One region of the Novosphingobium resinovorum genome, then DNA from elsewhere that is predicted to be linked to it. Evidence: riboswitches for the same ligand, from Rfam matches in the RefSeq annotation. Region 1 holds a riboswitch; each other region holds the start of a gene.
What was found. Region 1 has a riboswitch for cobalamin ahead of BES08_RS09035 (TonB-dependent receptor plug domain-containing protein). Riboswitches for the same ligand answer to the same signal wherever they lie in the genome.

Region 1 (7,463 bases):
CCGGGCCAGTCGCCAGCACCCGCGCCATCAGCGCCCTCGCCCGCTCACCTCCCGACAACTGCGAGACGGGCCGTTTTCGGAATGCCTCGAGGTCCATCGTCGCGATCGCGGCATCGATCGCGGTCCGCCCACCGCCCGTACCTGTATCCTGCCAGGGCAGGCGGCCGAGCCCGACCAGCACTTCGACCGTGACGTCCCACGCCACTTCGGGGCTTTGCGGAAGATAGCCGATGCACTGCGCGCGTTCCCGCGGCGGCACCGCATGCATCACTCGCCCGCCCAGCGCGGCAACGCCGGTATCGGGCTCCACCAGTCCCGCCAGGCAGGACAGCAGCGTCGACTTGCCCGCGCCGTTCGGTCCGCAGATCGCAGTGACTTCCCCCGCATGGATGGTCATCGTCAGGTCGCGCAGCCGTCCCGCGATGCCGAGCCCCACCGTGTTCAGCGTCCCGGTCATGCCAGCCCCCGCCGCATGCGCAGCAGCAGCGCAAGGAAGAACGGCGCTCCGATCAGAGCCAGCGCAATCCCCAGCCGCAACTCTCCGCCCGCAAGCGGGAGGACGCGGCAGCCGGCATCGGCAACGAGCAGCAGGAGTGCCCCCGCCAGCGCGCTCGGCACCAGCAGCGAGGACGGCCGCCGGTCGGTCAGCGGCCGGACGAGATGCGGCACCATCAGTCCGACGAAGCCGATCACACCCGCCACCGCAACCGCCGCGCCCACCGTCAGGCCCACGCCCGCGATCATCAGCGCCTGTTGCCGCCTCGGCTCGAAGCCCAGCGAACGGGCCGCCGCCTCGCCCAGTGTGAGCGCGTCGAGCCCCCGCCCGGCCGCCAGCAGTACGCCGAGTCCCAGCAGCGTCAACGGCCCGGCAATGACGACCTCGCGCCACGAACGGTCGGCCAGCGCGCCCATCAGCCAGGTCACGATCTCGCTCATCGCGAACGGCGTGGGCGAAAGGCTGATCGCAAGGCTCGTCAGCGCCCCCGCCAGGCTGGAGATCATCAGCCCCGCCATCGTGAACAGTGCGACGCCCGCCTCACGCCCCGCGATCAACGCCAGCAGCGCCATCGCCCCGCCCGCGCCGACGAGAGCGAAGACCGGCAGCAGCCAGACCGACGCGGCATAGCCGGTCCAGAAGCTCAGCACTGCACCCAGCGCCGCGCCCGGCGCGATGCCGAACAGGCCCGGATCGGCGAGCGGATTGCGCAAGTAGCCCTGCATCGCCGCCCCCGCCCCGCCAAGTCCGGCGCCGACGATCAGCGCCAGCAACGCGCGCGGCAGGCGCAAGTACAGCAGGATAACCGAGGCATTGTGCGTGTCGGACGCAAAGGGATCGATCCACACTCGCCCCGCCAGCAGCGACAGCGGCACGGCGAGCGCGAGCAGGACGACGAGGATCGGAATCAGGCGGCAGTTCATGGATGAAGGTCTGCCGTTGTGCCGGGTGCTTCGACAAGCTCAGCATGAGCGGAGCTTGTGCGATTCCCCTCATCCCCGCTCACCCTGAGCTTGTCGAAGGGCCCGAGATGACCTCGGGACCTGGGGTTATCGAGAGATCGCCGCACTTGCGCGAACCGCGCCAGTGCCTTGGGCACGGTCGGCCCGCCGCACCAGATCAACGAACGGTCGAGCGGCGCGCGGATCATGCCCCGGACTTTGGCGAGAGCGGGATGACGCAGCATCCGGTCCTCCTCGCCGGCGGGCGAACCCACGGTGAAGACCACGCGCGGCGGATCGGCCACCACGCGTTCCAGCGGCAGGTAATCGGCCTGGGCAAGCCCGCGCGCGGCAGCGGCGTTGGCGAAGCCGGCGCGGCGCATGAGATCGGCGATCAGCGTGTGGTCGCCTGCGACGATGCCCCCGGATTCCCACAGCAGCGCCTGCACCGGCCGCACGCCGGTCGGCGGCTTGGCACGGGCGACGGCAGCCTCCATCCGCCCGGCCAGTTCCTCCCCTTCCGAACGATTGCCCGCCAGCTTCGCCAGCCGCCGCACTTGCGCGAGCGCTTCGGGAAGGTCGGCGGGAAGCGGCTCGAGCACGACCTCCAGCCCCATGTCGCGCAGGGCCTGCGCGGTGGCCGGCGGCGTGTAGCTGCTCGCCACCACGACATCGGGTTCCAGCGCGACGACATCCTCCACCGCATCCGACACTTCGGCGAACTGCGCGGCGCGGGCGAGATCCATCGAACTGGCCGAGGGATCGTGGCTGTAGTGGGAGATCGCCAGCAGTTGCCCCGGCGACGTCACCTCCGCCAGCACCGCATCGGTGCAGGGGTTGAGCGAAACGATGCGCGGCCGCACCGATCCCTCGACCGGCGGGTCCGACCAGGGTTGGCAGGCGGCGAGCGTCAGGAGCAGCGGGGTAACGGCAAGCCACCCGAAGCCCGCTTGCGCTCCCCCTCCCTCGTCATTGCGAGCGCAGCGAAGCAATCCAGCGCGGTTTACGCGCCCCTGGATTGCTTCGCTGCGCTCGCAATGACGAGGGGTCAGGGAAATATCGCGAGGAGGGCGGTCCACGGCCAGCGGTCCCGGAACAAGTCCGGGACGACGCCTGCCGGGAACCGCCCTTTCGCTCACATCTTCACGCGGATGCCGGCATAGGCCGAGCGCCCCGGCGTGCCGTACGTGCGCACCACTTCGTAATGCTCGTCGAACAGGTTCTCGACGCGGCCATAGACCTCGACATTGTGCGTCACCGCGAAGGCGCCGCGCAGGCCCACGACTACGTTGCCGCCGACGTACTGCGCGTTCGCGGTATCGTCGTAGCGCCCGCCGCCGACGCGCAGGTCCGCGCCCAGCTTCAGGCCGACCGCCCACGCCTTGTCGATGCTGGCGTAGAGGTTGCTCTTCGGACGACGCGCGAGCTGCGCGCCGGTGTCCTCGTTGACGGCGTCGAGGTAGGTATAGGCGAGGTTCACGTCGAAGCCCTGCCAGTCGGTCACCTGCATCCCCAGTTCCACACCCTGCGCCCGCGACCGGCCGACATTGTAGTAATTGAAGTTCGCAAGGTCGTAGTCGATCAGGTTCTTCGTCTTGCGATCGAAGTAGGTCACCGTGAAGCGGCCGGTCCCTTCGGCGAAAGGCTGCTCCAGCCCCACATCCCAGCTCTTCGACGTTTCGGGATCGAGCGCGCGGAAGCCCGCGTTGGTGTAGAGCTGGTAGAGCGACGGCGCCTTGAAGCCCTCGCCGTAGCTGGCCCGCAGGACCGGGGCGCTGTCACCGCCGCCGATCACCCAGGCGCCGTTGGCGGCGAAGGTCGTGCGGTCGCCGAAGTCCGAGTTGTCGTCGTAGCGCAGGCCGCCGTTCAGCGTCAGGCCGGCGAACGGACGCAGCGTCAGGTTGCCGAACAAGCTGTCGATGGTGGTCGAATCCTTCGAGCCGTAATTGTCGTCGAACTTCTGCTTCTCGGTCTCGCCGCCGACCAGCACGCTGGCCTCCTCTATGGGTGCGAAGCTGACCTGGCCCTCGAAGCGCTCGGTGCGGCCGTTGGTGGTGTAGGGGCCGAACACCGCGTCATCGGAGATGCGGCGCGTGTCGTTGATGCCATAGCCGACGCGCGCGTTCAGCCTTCCGTCGAGGCCCGCATAGCGCAGGTTCGCATAGCCCAGCGTATCGCGCTTCATCCCGACGTTGAGGGCATCGGCACCGGTGTTGTCGTAGTCGTAGTTCGCCTTGGTGTAGAACCCGCCCGCATCGGCCGAGAGGCCCGGCGCGAACTCGATCGAGGCGCGGGCATTGGCGCTCTTGCTCTCGAAGCCGTCCTTCTCGGTGGCGCCGCGGCGCTCGTTGAAGGCCGAGAAGCCGTCGCCCTTGAGCCAGTTGCCGCCCAGCGTCAGCCCGACCGGGCCGACGAGACCCGCCGCCGAGACACTCGCCTGCTTGCGGTCGCGCCAGCCATACTCGGCTTGGCCGCGCGCGGTCCACTGCTCGGTCGGGCGGGCGGTGATGAAGTTGATGACGCCGCCCACCGCGCGGCTGCCCCACAGCACGCCCGAGGAACCGCGCACGACCTCGACACGGTCGAACTGGCCGATCGGCAGCGCGCCGAAGTCGAAGCCGCCGCCGACGTCGCCGGGATCGTTGATGCGCACACCGTCGATCAGCACCAGCGACTGCGCGTTCTCGGCGCCGCGCACGAAGACGCTCGCGGGCTGGCCGAAACCGCCCGACTGCACGGTCGAGATGCCGGGGATGCGGGCAAGCACGTCAGTGGCGGTGGTCGCTTGCGTGCGCTCGATCTGGTCGCGGGTGACGACGCTGACGGACTGGCCGACCTGGGTGATCGGCGTCGGCTCACGGGTCGCGGTGACGGTGATGTCGGTGCGCGCCATCGCACGGTCGCCCGCCGCCATTTGCTCGCCGATCGCAACCGCGTCCTGCGCCATCGCGGGGGTGCTCACGGCAAGCGCGGTGCCGAGCAAAAACAGATACTTCATATGTCCTCCGAACCTTTGAACGTGCTTGTGCCGTTCACGGCGGAGGCATGCGCGCCTTCCTCATGGCGCGTCACACTCGCTGCACCCGGAAGAACCCCGTCCGGCTGCGGAACGACCGTCTCGGGCAGGTCTCCTGGCTCCCGGATCGTCAGTCGCGCCATCCGCCTTCCCGGCCCTCATACGGGCCAGTGGCATGGTGGAGGCGGCCTCCCCGGTCACAGTTGCGGGGGCAGCGCCGGTATTCGCACCCGGCTTCCCTCTTAGGCCCTTGCGGGCAACCCATGACGTAACCGCGCGGATAGTGCGGCATACAGGGGTTGGCAAGCATTCGTCGTCCCGGACTCGATCCGGGGCCGGTGGCGGTCTTTAGGCGCGAGCCATGGGCAAGGCGCCACGCCGCAAGGGCGGCCGTTCACGGCCAGCGGTCCCGGATCAAGTCCGGGACGACGAGGCGCAGCCAAATCTTAAGCCCTTAAGCGTACAGAGCGTGGCTGTACCGCAACGGGACGGCCCGGAATGCCCGGATGCGCGCGCACCGGGCACAGGCTAGGCCGGTGCTGCCGAATTGCGGCCGAAAGGAACCGAGTGAGCCCTGCCCCTTCCATTCCCGGACCAGACGCCGCCCCGGCGCCGGTGATGGATTCGCAAGGCGCTCCGTTCGAACGCCCGCGCGATTTCGTCGGCCGCTATCCGCGCCGCGCCCGCGGTGTCGGCCACCGCCCGGTCGTCCTGCGCCGCCGCTGGACTTTCGCCGTGACCGCGCTCGCCGCCGTCGCCCTTCCCGCCTTCGCCGCGCCGGAAGGCTGGGACAGCTTCGCCATCGCCGACGCCGCCTCGCAAGGCGCCGAAGCACTGCCCATGCCGTTCGAGCAGGCAGGCGCCAGCTTCCCCGGTTCGGCCTTCTATTACCTCGAAGCCGAGAAGGCCCCGCTTCAGGTCGGCGAAGGCATCCGCTCCGACGCCGACGACAGCGTCTCCGGCCCGCTGGCTACCGCGCGGCCGATCTACATCGACAACTCCGGCGTCGACCGCACCCGCGCGCTGCAGTGCATGACTGCCGCGATCTACTACGAAGCCGCGAGCGAGCCCGATGCGGGCCAGCGCGCGGTGGCGCAGGTCGTGCTCAACCGCATGGCCCACCCGGCTTATCCCAAGACCGTCTGCGGCGTCGTCTACGAGGGGTCGGAACGTTCGACAGGCTGCCAGTTCTCGTTCACCTGCGACGGCTCGCTCGCCCGTCGCCCGCAGCGCATGTTCTGGGACCGCGCCGAAAACGTCGCGCGCCAGGCGCTGGCAGGCTACGTCTACACGCCGATCGGCCTCGCCACGCATTATCATACTGTCCAGGTGCACCCCTACTGGGCGCCGAGCCTGCAGTACCTTTCCACCATCGGCGCGCACCGCTTCTACGCGCTGCGCGGCGCGGCGGGCAGCGCGGCGACGTTCCGCTTCGCCTACCTCGGCGGCGAGCCGATGGCCGCTCCGCATCGCCATGACGACAGCGCCGATGCCGCCGCTGCAGCAGCGGCGCTCGACCCGCTCGCCGTCCAGCGCGCATTCGGCACGGCCCAGCCCGTGAAGGCAGAGCCGGTCGCGCAGGCAACCAGCCCGACCATGCCCATCCAGCCCAGCCCCGCCTATTCCAGCGAAGTGCAGCAGCGCGGCGGGGATTCGCTCTATACCGCCCGGAATCTGCCGGGTTCGCAGGGCATCAAGGCCGAGTACGCAAACTCCGGCCGCTGGATCACCCAGCCCGCAAATTGAAGATAATCGATTGCAACGGAGGCACCCGGGGAATGTCCCTAGGTGGTATCGTCAAGACTTGAGAAACCACGTCCCTGCATGATGGGTTCATCGCTGCCGGGGTAGAGGGTTGATCCGTCGACACCCACCAAGAAGAGAGACTATCCGCCCATGACCATCCGCTTCGCCGCCGCCATGAACGGGACGATGCCGGCCATTGCCGGAGTGCTCTGCACCGGCGCGCCGCTGGGCGCGGTCAACGACAACGGCCCCCTTCTCCCGCGCCCTAGCCTGCGCTCCATCGAGAGCAAGCCTGCCGCCGAGATCGACGCCGGCATTGCCGAAGCCCTCATGCATTTCGCACGCCACGGCCTCTCCGCCGCCGAACAGGCCCGCGTCGAGGCCGAGGCCGCCCATGAACGCGGCGACACCGCCGCACGCGCCCGCTGGCTGAGCATATGCCGCCACCTCGACCGCCGCATGGCCGCCGCTCTGGCCAAGCGCCTCGCGAGTTGAACGCCTAATCCTCCCTGTCGCGAAGCGATGGGGAGGCGGCAGTCGCGAAGCGACTGACGGAGGGGTGGGTTGCAATCCCCCTCCACCACCGACTACGTCGGCGGTCCCCCTCCCCATCGCTTCGCGACAGGGAGGATGAGAGTTTCGACGAGTCGCACCCAAAGCGACTTGCGCTCGCCATATCCCCGTTCGATACCATCCCCAGCGCCGCTAAACCCTTTCGCAACATTGCCGACAGGTGAACAAACAGGCGACTTTCCGCCATTTCACCCCCTTTATTGCAATTGCGAACTATTATCAGATAAAAGCTGATGCAAAGACCCCTTTGCCGGTTGCAATGGTCTTCCAAGGGGCGTAGGGCCGCCCTCGCAAACACCGGCACCTGCCATTTGCGGGATTAGCGCAGGCCGCCTTGAAGTCCGAGAAATCCCGCCCTCGGGAAGGACACGAACGGATCATGGCTCGTAAGAAGATTGCCCTTATCGGCGCCGGCAACATCGGCGGTACGCTGGCGCACCTCGCGGCGCAGAAGGAACTGGGCGACATCGTCCTGTTCGACGTCGCTGAAGGTCTCCCGCAGGGCAAGGCTCTCGATCTCTCGCAGTGTGGTCCGGTCGAAGGCTTCGACGCCAAGATCACCGGCACCAACGACTATGCCGACATTGCCGGCGCCGACGTCATCATCGTCACCGCCGGTGTCGCCCGCAAGCCCGGCATGAGCCGCGACGACCTGCTCGGCATCAACCTCAAGGTGATGAAGTCGGTCGGC
Region 2 (7,463 bases), 460 kb from region 1:
ATCGTATCCGGCGGCACGAAGGCTGGAGAGGATCGAGGCCGCGCTGGCGGGCGTGTCGAGGCCGACGCCATTGCCGATCCGCCCGTCGCGGTTGGGATAGTTGGCGAGCACCAGCGCCACCTTGCGCTGCGCGGGCACGGTACGGCGCAGGCTCGCCCAGTTGGCGGCGAGGTCTGCTACGAAGGCCACGCGATCGGGCGCGACGCGGGGGACGACGATGCCGCACTTCGTCACTTCGTCGAAGCGTTCGGCGGCCTTGAAGGCGACGGCGCGGGTGAACAGGCGGCCGTCGAGTTCGGGAAGCGCCACGTTCATCGCCAGATCGCGCGGGCCGAGGCCGCGTGCGGCGGCCTGCCAGTCCGCTTCCTCGACACCCGCGAAAGCGACCTGCAGGATCGGGCAGTCGGCGCGTTCGAGAACCCCGCCGACGCGCGGCTCGCCCGAGGACGAGGAGGCGAAGCTGGTGGCATTGACGATCACGTCGGGCGCGATCTCGGCCATCAGGCCGCCGAGCCAGTCGATGGCGAAAGGCTCTCGCAGCGCGCGGACATGGACGGCGGCGACGTTGAACCCGCGCATTTGCAATGCGGCGACCATCGCGTCCACGGCGTCGAGCGTGCCCGCGATCATCAGCGCGCGGTAGAATACCAGCAGCACGACAGGGGCGTCGGGGCGCCATGATGCGCGCAAGTCGGCCAAGCTCGGCCGATCCACGCCTTGCAGGTAGAGCCCGGCGTCGGCCACCGGCACCGGATCGTCCGGCTGGCCGCAGTCCGCGCCGATCAGCCTTGCGGCGGTGCGCAGGAACGACAGGGCATTGGCGCTGCCGCCCTGCCGCAGGTAGTCGCGGAGGTGCTCGACCGTCTCGGCGGGGAGGGTGGAGGCGACCGTCAGCGTCGGATCATCCTCACGCCCGTCGGCGATGGCGGCGAAGGCGATGCCCTTCTCGCGGGCGATCAGCGCGATTTCGTCGATGCCGTAGGGCCAGTAGCTCTTGCCGCCGAGCAGCACCACGCAGACGAATTTTGCGTGGGCGATCACCTTCTCGACGTAAAGGTCGACCGAATACGGGTGCCGCAACTGCAGCAGGTTGGCGAGGCGGACGCTCGGCGCGCCCTCCGGCAGCCCTGCCGCCGCTTTGGCGAAGCAGGCGAGTTCGCTGTCCGCCACCGTCAGGATGACGACGTCGCCCGGCGGCTGGTCGAGGTCGATCGCCTCCTCGCCGTTGGAGATCGTGCCCGGGGTGGCGGAAAGCAGGTGCATCAGGCGGCGCTCGCCGGGCTGACGGCAGTGCGAACCGCCCTGGATTGCTTCACCCGCTGCGCGGGTTCGCAATGACGGAGGAGGGGGGGAAGCCGCAGATCTTCGTTCAACGCCGGTTCGCCTCCCCACCGCTCGTCATTGCGAGCGCAGCGAAGCAATCCAGGGCGGTTTGCGCGGCTCTGGATTGCCGCGCTACGCTCGCAATGACGAAGGTTGGGGTACATGGTTGTGCTTACGCCGGGACCGAACCTAGCACACCCGCCAGCGCGGCTTCGATGGCCGCGCGGTCCAGCCCCTTCTGGCCGATCACCACCAACTGCGTGCGGCGGGGCTCTTCGGCCTTCCAGGCGCGGTCGAAGAAGTGCTGGATGCGCGGGCCGACGCCCTGCAGGACGAGGCGGCTGGGCTTGCCCGCCAGCGCGACCATGCCCTTCACGCGCAGCACGTCGTGCGCGGCGATCTGTTCCTTCAGGCCTACCAGCAGCGCGTCGATATCGGCCACTTCGCCGCCGTTCAGGATGAAGGTGTCGAAGTCGTCATGGTCGTGATCGTCGTCGAGGCCGTCGATATGCGACTTGCGGCTGTCGAGGTCGTCCTCGGCCGCCGCGACGATGCCGAGCAGCGCGGCGATGTCGACCGCGCCGTGGTCCGCGCGCACGATCTTGACGCCGGGGCGCGTCTCGGCGGCGACGGTCTTCTCGACTTCGGCCAGCACGGCCGCATCGACGAGGTCGGTCTTGTTGAGCACCACCATGTCGGCGCAGCCCAACTGTTCCTCGAACAGTTCCTCGAGCGGGCTGTCGTGGTCGAGGTTGGGATCGGCGGCGCGGGCGGCGGCAAGTGCCTCTTCGTCCGTAGCGAAGCGACCGGCGGCGACGGCATCGGCGTCGATCAGGGCGATCACGCCGTCCACTGTCGCGCGGGTGCGGATGTCCGGCCACTGGAAGGCCTTGACCAGTGGCTTGGGCAGCGCGAGGCCCGACGTCTCGATGATGATGTGGTCGGGCGGGGTCTCGCGGTCGAGCAGCTTCTGCATCGTCGGCAGGAAGTCGTCGGCCACGGTGCAGCAGATACAGCCGTTGGCGAGTTCAAGGATATCGTCCTCGGGGCAGGCCTCGTCATTGCAGCCCTTGACCAGTTCGCTGTCGACGCCGACGTCGCCGAACTCGTTGATGACGAGGGCGAGGCGGCGGCCCTTGGCGTTCTGCAAAAGGTGGCGGATCAGCGTGGTCTTGCCCGCGCCGAGGAAGCCGGTGATGACGGTGGTGGGTACTTTGCTCAAGGGTCTCACTCCCGCGCCGGCGACTTCTCGCGGCGGGGCGTACCGGCGCTTTCGCGCCGGCGCGGGGCAGGGGCGACGGACAGGCGCGAAGACGCCCGGCGACCTGCTCCGCCGCGGCCCCGGGCCGCATGCGTGTCGTCGCTCAGACGGTGAACCGTGCCGCGGCCATCCCCTGGACCAAGGCAAGAGCGACCAGACGCCGGCAGGTCTCCTGGCTCGCGGGTCACAGCTTGATGCACGGCCTTCCCGAAGCCTCGCATGTCGCAGCGTCCGGCCTCAGTGGCTGCCCGTCCCGCTGGGGACAGGCGATGTGCATCGCGCTCGCCGCTTACAGTTGCAGGGACAGCTGCGGATTCGAACGGCGAACCGTTCCCACCGCCTTCCCTTTTAAGCCCCTTGCGGGGCACCGGCGCGATCTTGTTCCCGGCGGATACCGGGAGGCAGGGGTGGGCGCAAGTGTTGGTTTCAGCGTGCCGGAAGGATGCGGGCGCGGCATTCTCCGAAACCGATGGAAACGAAGCCGTCAGCGGCGGCGGTGGCGGTGATGGAGATTTCGTCGCCGTCCTCCAGGAACGTGCGGGTCTCGCCACTGGCCAAGGTGAGGGGCGACTTGCCGCCCTGCGACAATTCCATGAGGCTGCCGAAACCCTCTCGCTCGGGAGCGGAAATCGTGCCGGTGCCGAGCAGGTCGCCGGGCGTCAGGTTGCAGCCGTTGGATGCATGGTGCGCGACCATCTGGTTCACCGTCCAGTACATGTTGGTCGCCGGGCCGTGGCTGAGGCGATGGGGCGGAAGCCCGGCCTTGCGCATGGCCTGCGTGGTCAGGTGGACCTGCAGCATGACGCCCAGCGCGCCGTGGGCCTGATCATCCGCGTCAGACAGATAGGGCAGGGGCTGCGGGTCGCCTTCCGGTCGGGGCGGCTGGGCCGCGCGGAAGGGCGCGAGGGCTTCGGGCGTGACGACCCATGGCGAAATCGTCGAGTGGAAGTTCTTCGACAGGAACGGGCCGAGCGGCTGGTATTCCCACCCCTGCACATCGCGCGCGGACCAGTCGTTGAGCAGGCAAAAACCGGCGATATGCTGCGCAGCATCGGTGATCGGCACGGGCTCGCCGAGGTCGTTGCCGCTGCCGATCCAGACGCCCATCTCCAGTTCGTAGTCGAGCCTTGCAGTCGGCGCGAAGATCGGCGCATCGGCCTCGGGCGGCTTGCGCTGGCCGGTGGGTCGCACGACCGGTACGCCCGAGGGACGGATCGAGGACGCGCGGCCGTGATAGCCGATCGGCACGTGCTTGTAGTTGGGCAGCAGCGGGTTGTCCGGGCGGAACTGGCGGCCGATGTTGTTGGCGTGATGGATACCGACATAGAAGTCGGTGTAGTCGCCGATGCGCGTGGGCAGGTGCAGCATGCAGGCTTCGACCGGGTGCAGCATGGGCTCGATGACCGGCCGCCTGGCTTCGTCGCAGAGCAGGTCGGAGAGGGCATGGCGCAGGGCGCGGCGGTCTTGCGCGGGAATGGCCAGCAGGCGGGCCATGCTGGCGTCGCTGCAGATTTCTGTGAGGTTCAGCGGGATGAGTCGTGCCGCCGCCAGCGCGCCGAGGTCGAGGATCCGGTCGCCGATTGCCACGCCGATCCGAGTTCCCGGCGTTTCAGCCATCGAGAACACACCGAAGGCCAGGTTCTGGACCGGGAAATCGCGGTGGCCGTCGGCGCTTTCGACCCAGCTTTTGCGCGCAGGGTCATGGGTTTCGTCGATGGTCCACCAGTTCACAGGTCGCTCTCCATATTCTCTCGTCGTCCCGGACTTGATCCGGGACCGCTGGCCTTGAACAGTCCACCTTTCGATGAGCGCAGACCAGCAAGGTCGCATCTAAAGACCGCCAGCGGTCCCGGATCAAGTCCGGGACGACGATCTTCGTCAACCCATCGGCGGCTGGGGCACGTCCAGGCGCGCGATCAGGCCGCCTTCGGGCGCGGCGGCGAAGGAGAGCTGGCCGTCGAAGCGCGCCATCAGCCGGTGCGCGGTCGGGATGCCGAGGCCGAAGCCCTTGGTGTCCCGCGCCCGCGCCGCGTCGAGGCGGAAGAACGGGTCGAGGATCGCCTCGAAATAGGCGGAAGGGATGCCCGGCCCGGAATCGGCGATCTCGATGCGCCAGTGCCCTTCGTGGCGGATCACCGCGACCTGAGCCTCGCCGCCGAACTGGATGGCGTTCTCCACCAGCGCCGCCAGCGCCAGTTCCACCGGCTCGCGGAAGGTCCGGGCGAGGGTGGGGACGGAGGCGTCGAAGCGGGCGCGCGTCCCGTAAGGATGCAGCACGTGCGCAACCACTTCGGTGAGGTCCAGCGTCTCGGGCTCGGCGTCGAGATGCTGCGCGCGCAGGAAGCGCTGCAGCGAGGCGAGCAGGGCCTCCATCTCGTCCACGCTTGCAAGGATCACCCCGCCCAGTTCGGCATCGTCGATGAGTTCCGCCGCGACCTTCTGGCGCGAGAGCGGCGTGCGCAAGTCGTGGCTGATCGCCTCGAACGACCTGGCCTGATCCTGCAGCAGCCGCGCGATGCGCTCCTGCATGAGGTTCATGGAGTGTGCGAGCTGGCGCAAGTCCGGGGTGCCACCCTCGGCGATGACCACTTGCCGGCCCCGACCGATGGCGTCGGCGGCATCGCTCATGCGGCGCAGCGGGCGGGTCAGCACGTGCAGCGCGGCGAGGCCGATGGCGAGAAAGGCCACCGTCGTCGCAAGCGTCAGCACCGTCGCCCGCAGTGCTACCGGCCACATCGCGTTGATATCGCGCGAGCGGAAGTTGAGCCAGTGCCCGTCCGTCAGCCGGATCGCGCCGACGAGATCGCACTTGCCTCCCGGCGGTCCCTGCATGGCCAGCCGCAGCGAGCGCCCACCGAGCGAAGGCTCCCACTCGATGATGCGCCGCTCGATGCGGATAAGGGATTCGTCGGTCGTGGCGGTCGCCACGCTGGGCGCATTGCCGACGGCGGCGGCGAGGTGGCGCGTGCTCATGGTCGGCGCGGTCAGGCGCGGATCGGCGGAGTGGATGCGGTCGCTGACGACGAGCAGTTCGCCAATGCGGCGGGCGTGGTCCTCGTTCAGCGTCTGCCGGTCGATCGACTGGTAGAACACGAGGCTGGCAGCCAGTTGCAGCACGCCGAGCAGCATGAACACCAGTGCGACATAGACCGCGAAACGCGGCGCGAAGGGACGGGCCACCTCTTGATCCTCTCCTGCAGCATACCGCCCGGCCGCACGGTGCCGATATGCCTCTGCGGATTTTGCACACACCCGCCCGGCTCCCGCGTCAACTGGAGGAGGAGGTGTAGCAATGATTTGATACGCAATCGGACGGATGCGCAACGGTTGCCCGGAGGTAAGGAGCGCTTTTTGGCACCTGTTTTATCTGACAGGCATGGCCTGAAACCCGCCGCGCTAGTCTCTCTCCCGCAGCGCCGAGTCCCCGCGAACCAATCGCGGCGCGGGCGCGATAGGGGAGAGACCGATGATCCGTCACGTCGTGATGCTCAAGTTCAAGAAGGATGCCGATCCGGCCAAGATCGACCTCTTCATCGAGGAGGTGAAGAAATTGTCGCATCTCAACCGCGAGGTGCGTGACTACAGCCATGGCAAAGTCGTCCACACGCGCTTCCACTCGGGCGATTTCGACTTCGCCAACTGCTGCGACATCGACACTTACGAGGCCATGGAGCGCTACATGTCGCACTGGTCGCACTTGCGGATGACGCCGTTCCTGCCGGACATCCTCGAGAACATGATCTCGTTCGACTGGGAGATCGACTACCACGGACCCGAATTCGACGAGACGCTGGCCGCCGAGGAAGCCGAGCGCGAGAAGGCGCGCGTGCTCAGGGTGCACGAGGACCCGGCCAAGGCCTACGTCCCCGAAGTGCGCGGCCAGACGCGTGAGCGCGCGCGCGAGATGTGCGCGGCCGCCGGTGTCACGCTGTCGGAGGACGAGGAGGAGATCATCGGCTCGGTCTGGGCACCGAACCGGATCATGTTCGTCACTCCCGATGCCGGGACGGAAGTGCCGAAGGGCTCCGAAATCCGCATCGGCATCACCGGCGACTGGCTGACCGGCCCCGCCGTCCCCGGCGGCGATGCCCCCGCCTGGTAACGAGAGGAAGCCTCAAATGATCATTCTTGCCGGACACCTGAAGACCGCTCCCGAGCTCGTCGAAGACCTTGCCGCGACCTTGCGCGGGCTGGTCGAGCCGACGCTGAAGGAGGACGGGTGCCTCAACTACCACTTCGCCATCTATGATCCGGCAGCCGGGACGGTGCTGGTCTTCGAACGCTGGCGTGACGAGGCTGCACTGGCCACGCACCTTGCGCAACCGGCGGTGACGGCCGTGCTCGGCGGCTGGGCCGAACGCATCGACGTTTCCGGTGTGCGCAAGTTCGACGCCTCGAACGAGCGGGGCTTCATGGACTGACGGGGCGTCCCCTCGCTTCGTCATTGCGAGCGCAGCGAAGCAATCCAGAGCGGCGTAGTGCTGCCCTGGATTGCTTCGCTGCGCTCGCAATGACGAGTGAGAAGACCTCAGCCCCGGCTGTCGCCCGGCCAGGTCTTCTGCGCGGCCCATTCCTCGACGCCGAGGCGGCCGAGTTGCTGTTCAACCGTGCGTGCCATCGCAGAGCCTTCCGGCGAACGGCAGCCCATGTTGTACGTGAGCGCGGTGCGGCGGCTGTCCGCGCCGATCCACTCGATGGTCACGCTCGACATGTCGGTGGCGGCCTCGGTACAGGCGTGGGCACGCTCCTCGCCGGTCTGCGGACGCATCGGCGCGAGGGCGCGGCGCACGTCCTCGTACGTCGCGCGGCCGACCGAATGGGCGCGCTGGCCCAGCACGGCGGTATGCCGCTCGCCGGTGAAGTCCACGCGTCCGGCGGG
Region 3 (7,463 bases), on a different replicon from region 1:
CGAGCCGGTGTTGTACTCGCCGCCCAGGCTCAGGCGGTGGTCCATGCCAAGCAGCGTATGATCGAACACCGCGTTGAAGCGGTCGCCCCACTGTTTCGTCTTGTAGACAATCTCCAGATAGCTCGAGCGGCGGATCTGGTCGCCGGACCAGGCATAGCCCTCGGCATTGCGCCAGTGCTTGAAGCCGGTGAGGTAGTAGGCGACGTTGGTGATCGTCACCCCCTCGGCCGGTGTCCATTCGGCCTTGGCCTGGGTCCAGGCATCGTCGAAACGCAGCGAGCGGTCGGCGATGTTGTAGTTCTTCTTGCGGATTTCGCGCACCAGTTTGCCGTCTCGCAGCGGAGTGCCGTACCAGATCGTCGGGTCGAGGTCGGCGCGGTCGTGCGTCAGCGTCAGCACGAGGTCGTCGCGCGCCTGCCAGCGCAGCGCCGCCGAAAGCGCAAGACTGCGCGATTGCCCGCGCTCCATCCACCCGTCCGAACGGTTGTAGCTGAGATCGACGCGGTACGAGAGCCTGTCTCCGATCGGCCCGCCGATCCCGCCCGCCGCCGCATAAGTATCGAATGAACCGCCGCTGAGACGGACCTCGCCTTCGAACTGCTCGGTATTGGGCTTCTTGCGCACGACGTTGATCGCGCCGCCGATGCCGCCCTCTCCATAGAGGACCGAGGCCGCACCGCGCAGGACCTCGATCCGCTCGGCCATCCACGGGTCGGCGGGGAAGGTCTGCGTGGTCGTCGTGTAGACGCGCATCCCGTCGTAGAGCTGCATCACCGAGGTGTAGCCGGTGAACCCGCGCGAACTCAGCGAGTAACCGAAGGCCGAGCTGTTGTTGATGAGCCCCGGCGCGCGCGCGGCTGCGGCAACCACGGTGCGGTCGCCCAGGCTGCGGATCATCTCCCTGGTGATGACGTCGACGCTGGCCGGCGTCTGCATCGGCGTGAGGCCGAGGCGGCTGGAGGCGTCGGCCTGCTGGCCGAGTTGCAGGACACCCGCCTTGCGCGCGGTGACGACGATATTGCCCGCATCCGTGTTATTGGCATTCTCCGGCGCCGTCTCGGCGGCTTCCTGCGCCTGCGCCGAAGTCGCGGACATGCCAAGCATGCAGAATGACGCGCCCGAAGCGATCAGGCCGGAAAGAAGCGATCTCGTATTCATGTTGTAACCCCCGTTGCGTTTCCCAGTCGAACGGACAGGTTCCCGCGAGAGGGGTGTCCCCCCGCACGGGTGCAGCGGCGGAATCCGGGCGCGAACGAGCGACCGGCGAAACCCACCGTTGCGGCCTGGCCGCAAGTTCGTCGCTCAGACGGAGTACACCGTGCCGCGGCCATCCCCTGGACCAAGGCAAGAGCGACCGGACGCTGGCAGGTCTCCTGGCTTACGGGTCGTCACGCGATGCACGGCCTTCCCAGGCCTCGCAGGAGTTAGCGTCCGGCCCAGTGGCTGCGGCAGGGCACATTGGCCTGCCGCGATATGCATCGCGCTCACCGCTTACAGTTGCAGGGACAGCCTCGGCTTCGAGGGGTAGCCCCTCTCACCGCGTTCCCTTTTAAGCCCCTTTCGGAAGGCACCAACGCGATCGTGTCCCCCTTTTCGGAGGGACGGGCGGGGGATTATTCGCTGCGCGCACGATTTGCAAGCCGTTCGCGTGGGGCCTTCCGAAAGCCCGTCCTGCGAGTTTTCGGTTGCAACCTTGCTTTTCATTTTGGGCAACCCGTGCAATTTGCGGTGCCGATGACTGATCCACGACTCACCCTGATGGAAGCCATAGCCACGCGAAAGTTCGTGACGGCGCGTTACAACGGCAACACGATCACGCTTGCCCCGCACATGCTGTTCGAAAGGCACGGCGATCTTGTCGTCAGTGCCATGAACCCCGCGAAGGCACGCCGCAGCGACGAGGAGCCGGGTCTCGGCCAGTTCAAGCTGGCGGGCCTCTCGTCGATGGAACTGCTGAACGAGCACTTCGAGCCTCTGCCCTCCTACGACGGTACGCCCCCGCGCAGCGACGATTCCCTGATCCTTTCGGTCTGATCGCCCGATATCGCCAAGGTGATCGGCGGGTAGCTTCTAAAGTGTGCCCCATGTCTTCATGATCCCCTCCGAACGCCGCGCGATGACGCGGCACGGGATGAGGGAGAAGACATGCAGGCGCAGGACATCGTCGCAGCGGCAAGCGAACGGACCGGATTGAGCGACTTCGGCGATCCCGCGATCCTCGAAGGGCTTGGCGTGTTGCTGAAGTCCTACGAGGACGAAGCCAGATTCACCGAAGCGGGCATGGCGCGATCGGTCGATGCACTGGTGGCCGCGATGGCGAACCGGATGCGCGTGGAGGACTGGCTGGCGCGCCACCCCGAACTTCTGGAGCGCCCGGTCGAGAAGCCGCTGTTTGTCTTCGGCCTTCCGCGTACCGGCACCACGCTGGCGATCAACCTGCTGGAAGCCGACCCGGCGCGCCGCGCGTTCCTGCGCTGGGAAGCGTTCGATTCGGTGCCGCCGCCGCTGGTGCAGGAACTTCACGCCGGTCCCCGTCACGATGCCTGCCAGACGCGAACGCTGCAGGGGCTGAAGTACGCGCCGCAGATCGCCGCGATCCATTACGAGGAGGCCGACAGCCCGACCGAGTGCCAGTTCGCCATGGCGCCGTCGTTCTGCGCGCAGCTCTACGATTCCCAGGCGGACATTCCGGGCTACCACCGCTGGTTCCTGGACGAGGCCGACTACGCGCCCGCCTTCCGCTACGAAAAGCGGCTGCTGCAGCTGCTTCAGGCCAATGCCCCGGGGCGCTGGACGCTCAAGAACCCCTGGCACCCGTTGTTCCTCGATGCCCTGACGGCCGAGTTTCCTGACGCGCAACTGGTCATGACGCACCGCGATCCGGTCGAAGTGCTGGGCTCGGCCTGCAGCCTCGTCAAGGAAGTGCGGCGGATGTACAGCGATCAGGTCGATCTTCGGGCCATCGGAGAGAATCTGTTGGAGACGTTCGACCTGATGATCGCGCGGTCGAACGCCTTTCGTGCGAAGCACGGGCACGATGCGATCTTCGACGTGCAGTATCGCGATCTGGTGCGCGACCCGCTCGCCACGGCGCAGGGCATCTACGAAAGGTTCGACGAGCCTTTCACGCCGCAAGCCCGCGCAGCCATGGAAGCCTACCTGGCTGCAAACCCCAAGGGCAAGCACGGCAAGCACGAATATGACCTGGCCGAATTCGGCCTCAGCCGCGAAGGCGTCCGCGAGCACTTTCGCGACTATATCGAGCAGTACGAGATCGCGGTGCGGGCGTGATCGATACGGGTGAAGGCATCGTCACCTGACCCTGCTTCGTCATCCCCGCGAAGGCGGGGACCCATCTGACGATCGTGCAACAGGCGCCGTCAGGAGATGGGTTCCCACTTCACGGTAATGACGGTGATATGTTGGAGACGGATGCGCGTAGGCTGCGCAACTGCGTGGGCGACTGGCCGAACCAGCGCCTGCAGCTGCGGGAGAATACTGCCTGTTCCGCGAACCCCAGCTTCTCGGAAATGCCGCGGAAATCGATACCGGTCTGCTGCAGGTAGTACAGCGCCAGATCGCGGCGGACATCGTCCTTGACCGCCTGGAAGCTGGTGCCCTCCTGCTTCAGTCGCCGACGCAGGGTCCGGTGATGAATGGCGAGGGTGCGGGCGATTTCGGCACTGCCGCAGTCGTCCCGGGTCAGCTTGCGCAGGATCAGCCCGCGCACTTCGGCGTCCACGGGTGGACGCTGCTTCGGGAAAGTCCTCTCGATGTAGGCGACCAGATCGCTGCGGACCTGCGCGTTCTGGGTGAGCACCGGGGTGGCAAGGTCCCGGTCGGAGAACGTGATCCCGTCTGCGGGCTCGCCGAAGTGCACGTCGCAGCCGAAGTAGCGGCGATATTCGGCCGGTCGCGACACGGGTTCATGCCGAAAATGGATACTGCGCGCGCGGGCATAGTCGCCGGTCATCTCCATCGCCTCGAGATGGCCGACCAGCAGAATCTGTTCGATGGCCTGAATACGGTCGCGGCTGGTTTCGAGAAGCAGTTCGTGCCCGGCAAAGATGGTGCCCTCTTCAGGCTCGGGTCGCAGCCACACACGCGCGGCGCGGCTGTGAGCGTTCGTATGGGCACTGGCGAAGCGCAGGGCGTCTCCGAATGTCTTCGAATTGCGCATGGTATTGCCCAGCGGCCCGAAAATCGCGCCGCCGCGTTGCCGCAACGCCAGCCGCATTCCGAAATCGGGACAGTTCAGGCGATCTGCGGCAAGCGCCAGTAACCGGATCGCCTGCGGATAAGTCAGCTCCGCAGCGTCGTCGCGAAAGTCCTTTGCTGCCATTCCGACCAGTGGCAGCAGTTCGCCGACATCGCCGCCGAGGGATTGCACCAGTTCCGGGAAATGGCGCAGCAGCGGAATGTTGAGCTTCGAAAACTCGGCATCGGCGATCAGCGGCATCGGCAGGTCCTTCGCACCGCCGGCAGCGTGCGGTGATCGGAGGCGTCCGGCGTAAGCGATCCGCCTCTGCGGCTATGGCTGCATCGCCTGTCCACATCGGTCAAGGGACAGGCAGGCCGCCCGGGCGATCATCGAGGATACGCGGGCGGGCCGGCCGAGCGGCGTCAGACCCTCTCGACCGCCAGCGCCAGTCCCATGCCGACACCGATGCACAGCGTTGCGAGGCCGCGCCTGCCGCCGGTCTTCTCCAGCTGGTGCACGAGGCTCATGGCGATGCGCGCGCCCGACATGCCCAGCGGATGACCCAGTGCGATGGCGCCGCCGTTGGGGTTCACGTGCGGCGCATCGTCGGGCAGGCCAAGCCCGCGCATGACTGCAAGGCCCTGGCTGGCGAAGGCCTCGTTCAACTCGATCGCGTCGAAGTCGCCGATGGTCAGGCCAAGCCGCTCCATCAGCTTAAGCGTCGCGGGCAGGGGGCCGATCCCCATGACGCGCGGCTCGACGCCGACGGACGCCATGCCGAGGATACGCGCGCGCGGCGTCAGCCCATGTGCCCTGGCCGCCGCCTCGCTGGCGACGAACATCGCCGCCGCGCCGTCGTTGATGCCGGACGCATTGCCTGCCGTGACGGTGCCTTCGGGACCAAACAAGGGCTTCAGCTTGGCCAGCGTCTCGATCGTGGTGTCGGCGCGGGGATGTTCGTCGATCGACACCTCCAGCGTCTCGCCGCGCTTCTTCCCCGGCACGGTGACGGGGACGATTTCCTCCGCGAAGAAGCCGCTCGCCTGCGCCGCGGCGGCGCGCTGCTGGCTGCGCAGGGCGAAGGCGTCCTGGTCGGCGCGGCTGATGCCGAAGTCCTCGGCAACGTTTTCGCCGGTGCGCGGCATCGTCTCGGTGCCGTAGAGCGCATCGAGCGCCGGGTTGACGAAGCGCCAGCCCATCGTCGTGTCTTCCAGCTTCTGCGCGCGGCCGAAGGCACCGTCGGACTTGCCCATGACGAAGGGCGCGCGCGTCATGTTCTCGACGCCGCCCGCGATGGCGAGCGCCATCTCGTCGTTACGGATCGCCCGCGCCGCAGTGCCGACCGCTTCGAGGCCCGAAGCGCACAGGCGGTTGAGGGTGACGCCGGGGACGGTGTGCGGCAGGCCCGCCAGCAGCAGGCTCATGCGCGCGACGTTGCGGTTGTCTTCGCCCGACTGGTTGGCGCAGCCGTAGAAGACCTCTTCGATCGCGGCCGGGTCGAGCGAGGGATTGCGCGCGATCAGCGCGCGCATCGGCACGGCGCCGAGGTCGTCGGCGCGCACTTTCGAGAGGCCGCCGCCGTAGCGACCGATGGGCGTGCGTACGGCGTCGCAGATGAAGGCTTCGGTCATGTCGGGATAGTCCTTTGCCCCCCTTGGGGGTATGTTAGGTGCCGTTATGGTATCGTTGGGTGCCGCCTGCTCAGACGGGCTCGGCATCTTTGGCGAAGGCCAGATCGAGGCCGGTGATCCGGCGCAGTTCCTCGATTTCGAGGCCCTCGACCATCTCCACCACGCTCGCGCCGGAAGGGCCGAGGTCGAACACCGCAAGGTCGGTGTAGACCCGCGACACGCAGCCGAGTCCGGTCAGGGGGTAGGTGCAGTTCTCGACCAGCTTGCTCTCGCCCTGCTTGGTCAGAAGTTCCATCATCACAAAGGTTTGCTTGGCGCCGATGGCAAGGTCCATCGCCCCGCCGACCGCCGGGATCGCATCGGGCTCGCCGGTGTGCCAGTTGGCGAGGTCGCCGTGCACGGAAACCTGGAAAGCGCCGAGCACGCAGATGTCCAGATGCCCGCCGCGCATCATCGCGAAGCTGTCCGCATGGTGGAAGTAGCAGCCGCCGGTAAGCAGAGTAACTGCCTGTTTTCCGGCATTAATCAGCTCCCAGTCTTCCTCTCCCGGAGCGGGCGCAGGCCCCATTCCGAGCAGGCCGTTCTCGCTCTGCAGGAAGATTTCGCGCTCCGCAGGGAGGTAGTTGGCGACCTTGGTGGGCAGGCCGATGCCGAGGTTGACGTAGGCACCTTCGGGAATGTCGCGGGCGACGCGGGCGGCCATCTGGTCGCGGTTAAGGCGGTTCATATTATCCTCTCCTTTCAAGCCGCTACGGCGATTGCGGCGGGCGCGATGGCGACGACGCGCTGCACGAAGATGCCCGGCGTCACCACCACTTCGGGGTCGATGTCACCCAGCGGCACGATCTGCGAAACCTGCGCGATGGTGGTCTTCGCCGCCATCGCCATGATCGGCCCGAAATTGCGCGCGGTCTTGCGGAACACGAGGTTGCCCCAGCGGTCGCCCTTGTGCGCCTTGATCAGCGCGAAGTCGGCCTGGATCGGGTATTCGAGCACGTAGTGCCTGCCGTCGATCTCGCGCACTTCCTTGCCTTCGGCCAGCAGCGTGCCGTAGCCGGTCGGCGTGAAGATCGCGCCGAGGCCGGAGCCCGCAGCCTGGATGCGCGCCGCCAGATTGCCTTGCGGAACCAGTTCCAGTTCGATCTTTCCGGCGCGGTAGGCGGCGTCGAAATGGTGCGAATCCGACTGGCGCGGGAACGAGCAGACGATCTTGCGCACCCGCCCTTCGCGGATCAGCGCGGCGACGCCGTGCTCGCCGTTGCCCGCGTTGTTGTTGATGATGGTGAGGTCGCCCACCCCGCGCGCGATCAGCGCGTCGATCAGTTCGTCGGGCATGCCGGCGGTGCCGAAACCGCCGATCATCACCGATGCGCCGTCATGAATATCCGCGACGGCCGCAGCGGCGCCGTCGATGGCCTTGTCGATCATCCGACTCTCCAAAGGCTTTATGTTGAACGTTGATCCTGCGTGTCTGCCTGCGGGCGGATTGCGTCAACCGGTAAACGTGATATTGTCCGGTAATCGGTCATTCAGGTGGACACATGCAGGATTTCGGGCAGTTGGACGCGAAAGGCGATCCCGAGTTCATGACCTCGCTGGCGCGGGGATTGGCGGTGCTGCGGTGTTTTGCG

Region 2: linked by a shared signal. The riboswitch ahead of cobW (cobalamin biosynthesis protein CobW) and the one ahead of BES08_RS09035 (TonB-dependent receptor plug domain-containing protein) in region 1 are both predicted to bind cobalamin.
Region 3: linked by a shared signal. The riboswitch ahead of BES08_RS24490 (TonB-dependent receptor) and the one ahead of BES08_RS09035 (TonB-dependent receptor plug domain-containing protein) in region 1 are both predicted to bind cobalamin.

What each region holds. Positions count from the first base shown of each region.
Region 1 covers NZ_CP017075.1:1,943,340-1,950,802, forward strand. Annotated here, with positions in the region: gene BES08_RS09020 (ABC transporter ATP-binding protein) at 1-457, opposite strand, end outside; gene BES08_RS09025 (FecCD family ABC transporter permease) at 454-1,419, opposite strand; gene BES08_RS09030 (ABC transporter substrate-binding protein) at 1,416-2,429, opposite strand; gene BES08_RS09035 (TonB-dependent receptor plug domain-containing protein) at 2,573-4,435, opposite strand; cobalamin riboswitch at 4,542-4,733, opposite strand; gene BES08_RS09040 (cell wall hydrolase) at 5,021-6,199, shown strand; gene BES08_RS09045 (hypothetical protein) at 6,350-6,694, shown strand; gene mdh (malate dehydrogenase) at 7,152-7,463, shown strand, end outside.
Region 2 covers NZ_CP017075.1:1,483,102-1,490,564, reverse strand. Annotated here, with positions in the region: gene cobN (cobaltochelatase subunit CobN) at 1-1,263, opposite strand, end outside; gene cobW (cobalamin biosynthesis protein CobW) at 1,496-2,545, opposite strand; cobalamin riboswitch at 2,730-2,971, opposite strand; gene fahA (fumarylacetoacetase) at 3,011-4,315, opposite strand; gene BES08_RS06805 (sensor histidine kinase) at 4,463-5,764, opposite strand; gene BES08_RS06800 (Dabb family protein) at 6,051-6,686, shown strand; gene BES08_RS06795 (putative quinol monooxygenase) at 6,703-7,005, shown strand; gene BES08_RS06790 (DUF6438 domain-containing protein) at 7,113-7,463, opposite strand, start outside.
Region 3 covers NZ_CP017076.1:1,633,477-1,640,939, forward strand. Annotated here, with positions in the region: gene BES08_RS24490 (TonB-dependent receptor) at 1-1,158, opposite strand, end outside; cobalamin riboswitch at 1,347-1,588, opposite strand; gene BES08_RS24495 (hypothetical protein) at 1,735-2,034, shown strand; gene BES08_RS24500 (sulfotransferase family protein) at 2,146-3,291, shown strand; gene BES08_RS24505 (AraC family transcriptional regulator) at 3,401-4,459, opposite strand; gene pcaF (3-oxoadipyl-CoA thiolase) at 4,624-5,832, opposite strand; gene BES08_RS24515 (3-oxoacid CoA-transferase subunit B) at 5,903-6,559, opposite strand; gene BES08_RS24520 (3-oxoacid CoA-transferase subunit A) at 6,574-7,260, opposite strand; gene BES08_RS24525 (IclR family transcriptional regulator domain-containing protein) at 7,374-7,463, shown strand, end outside.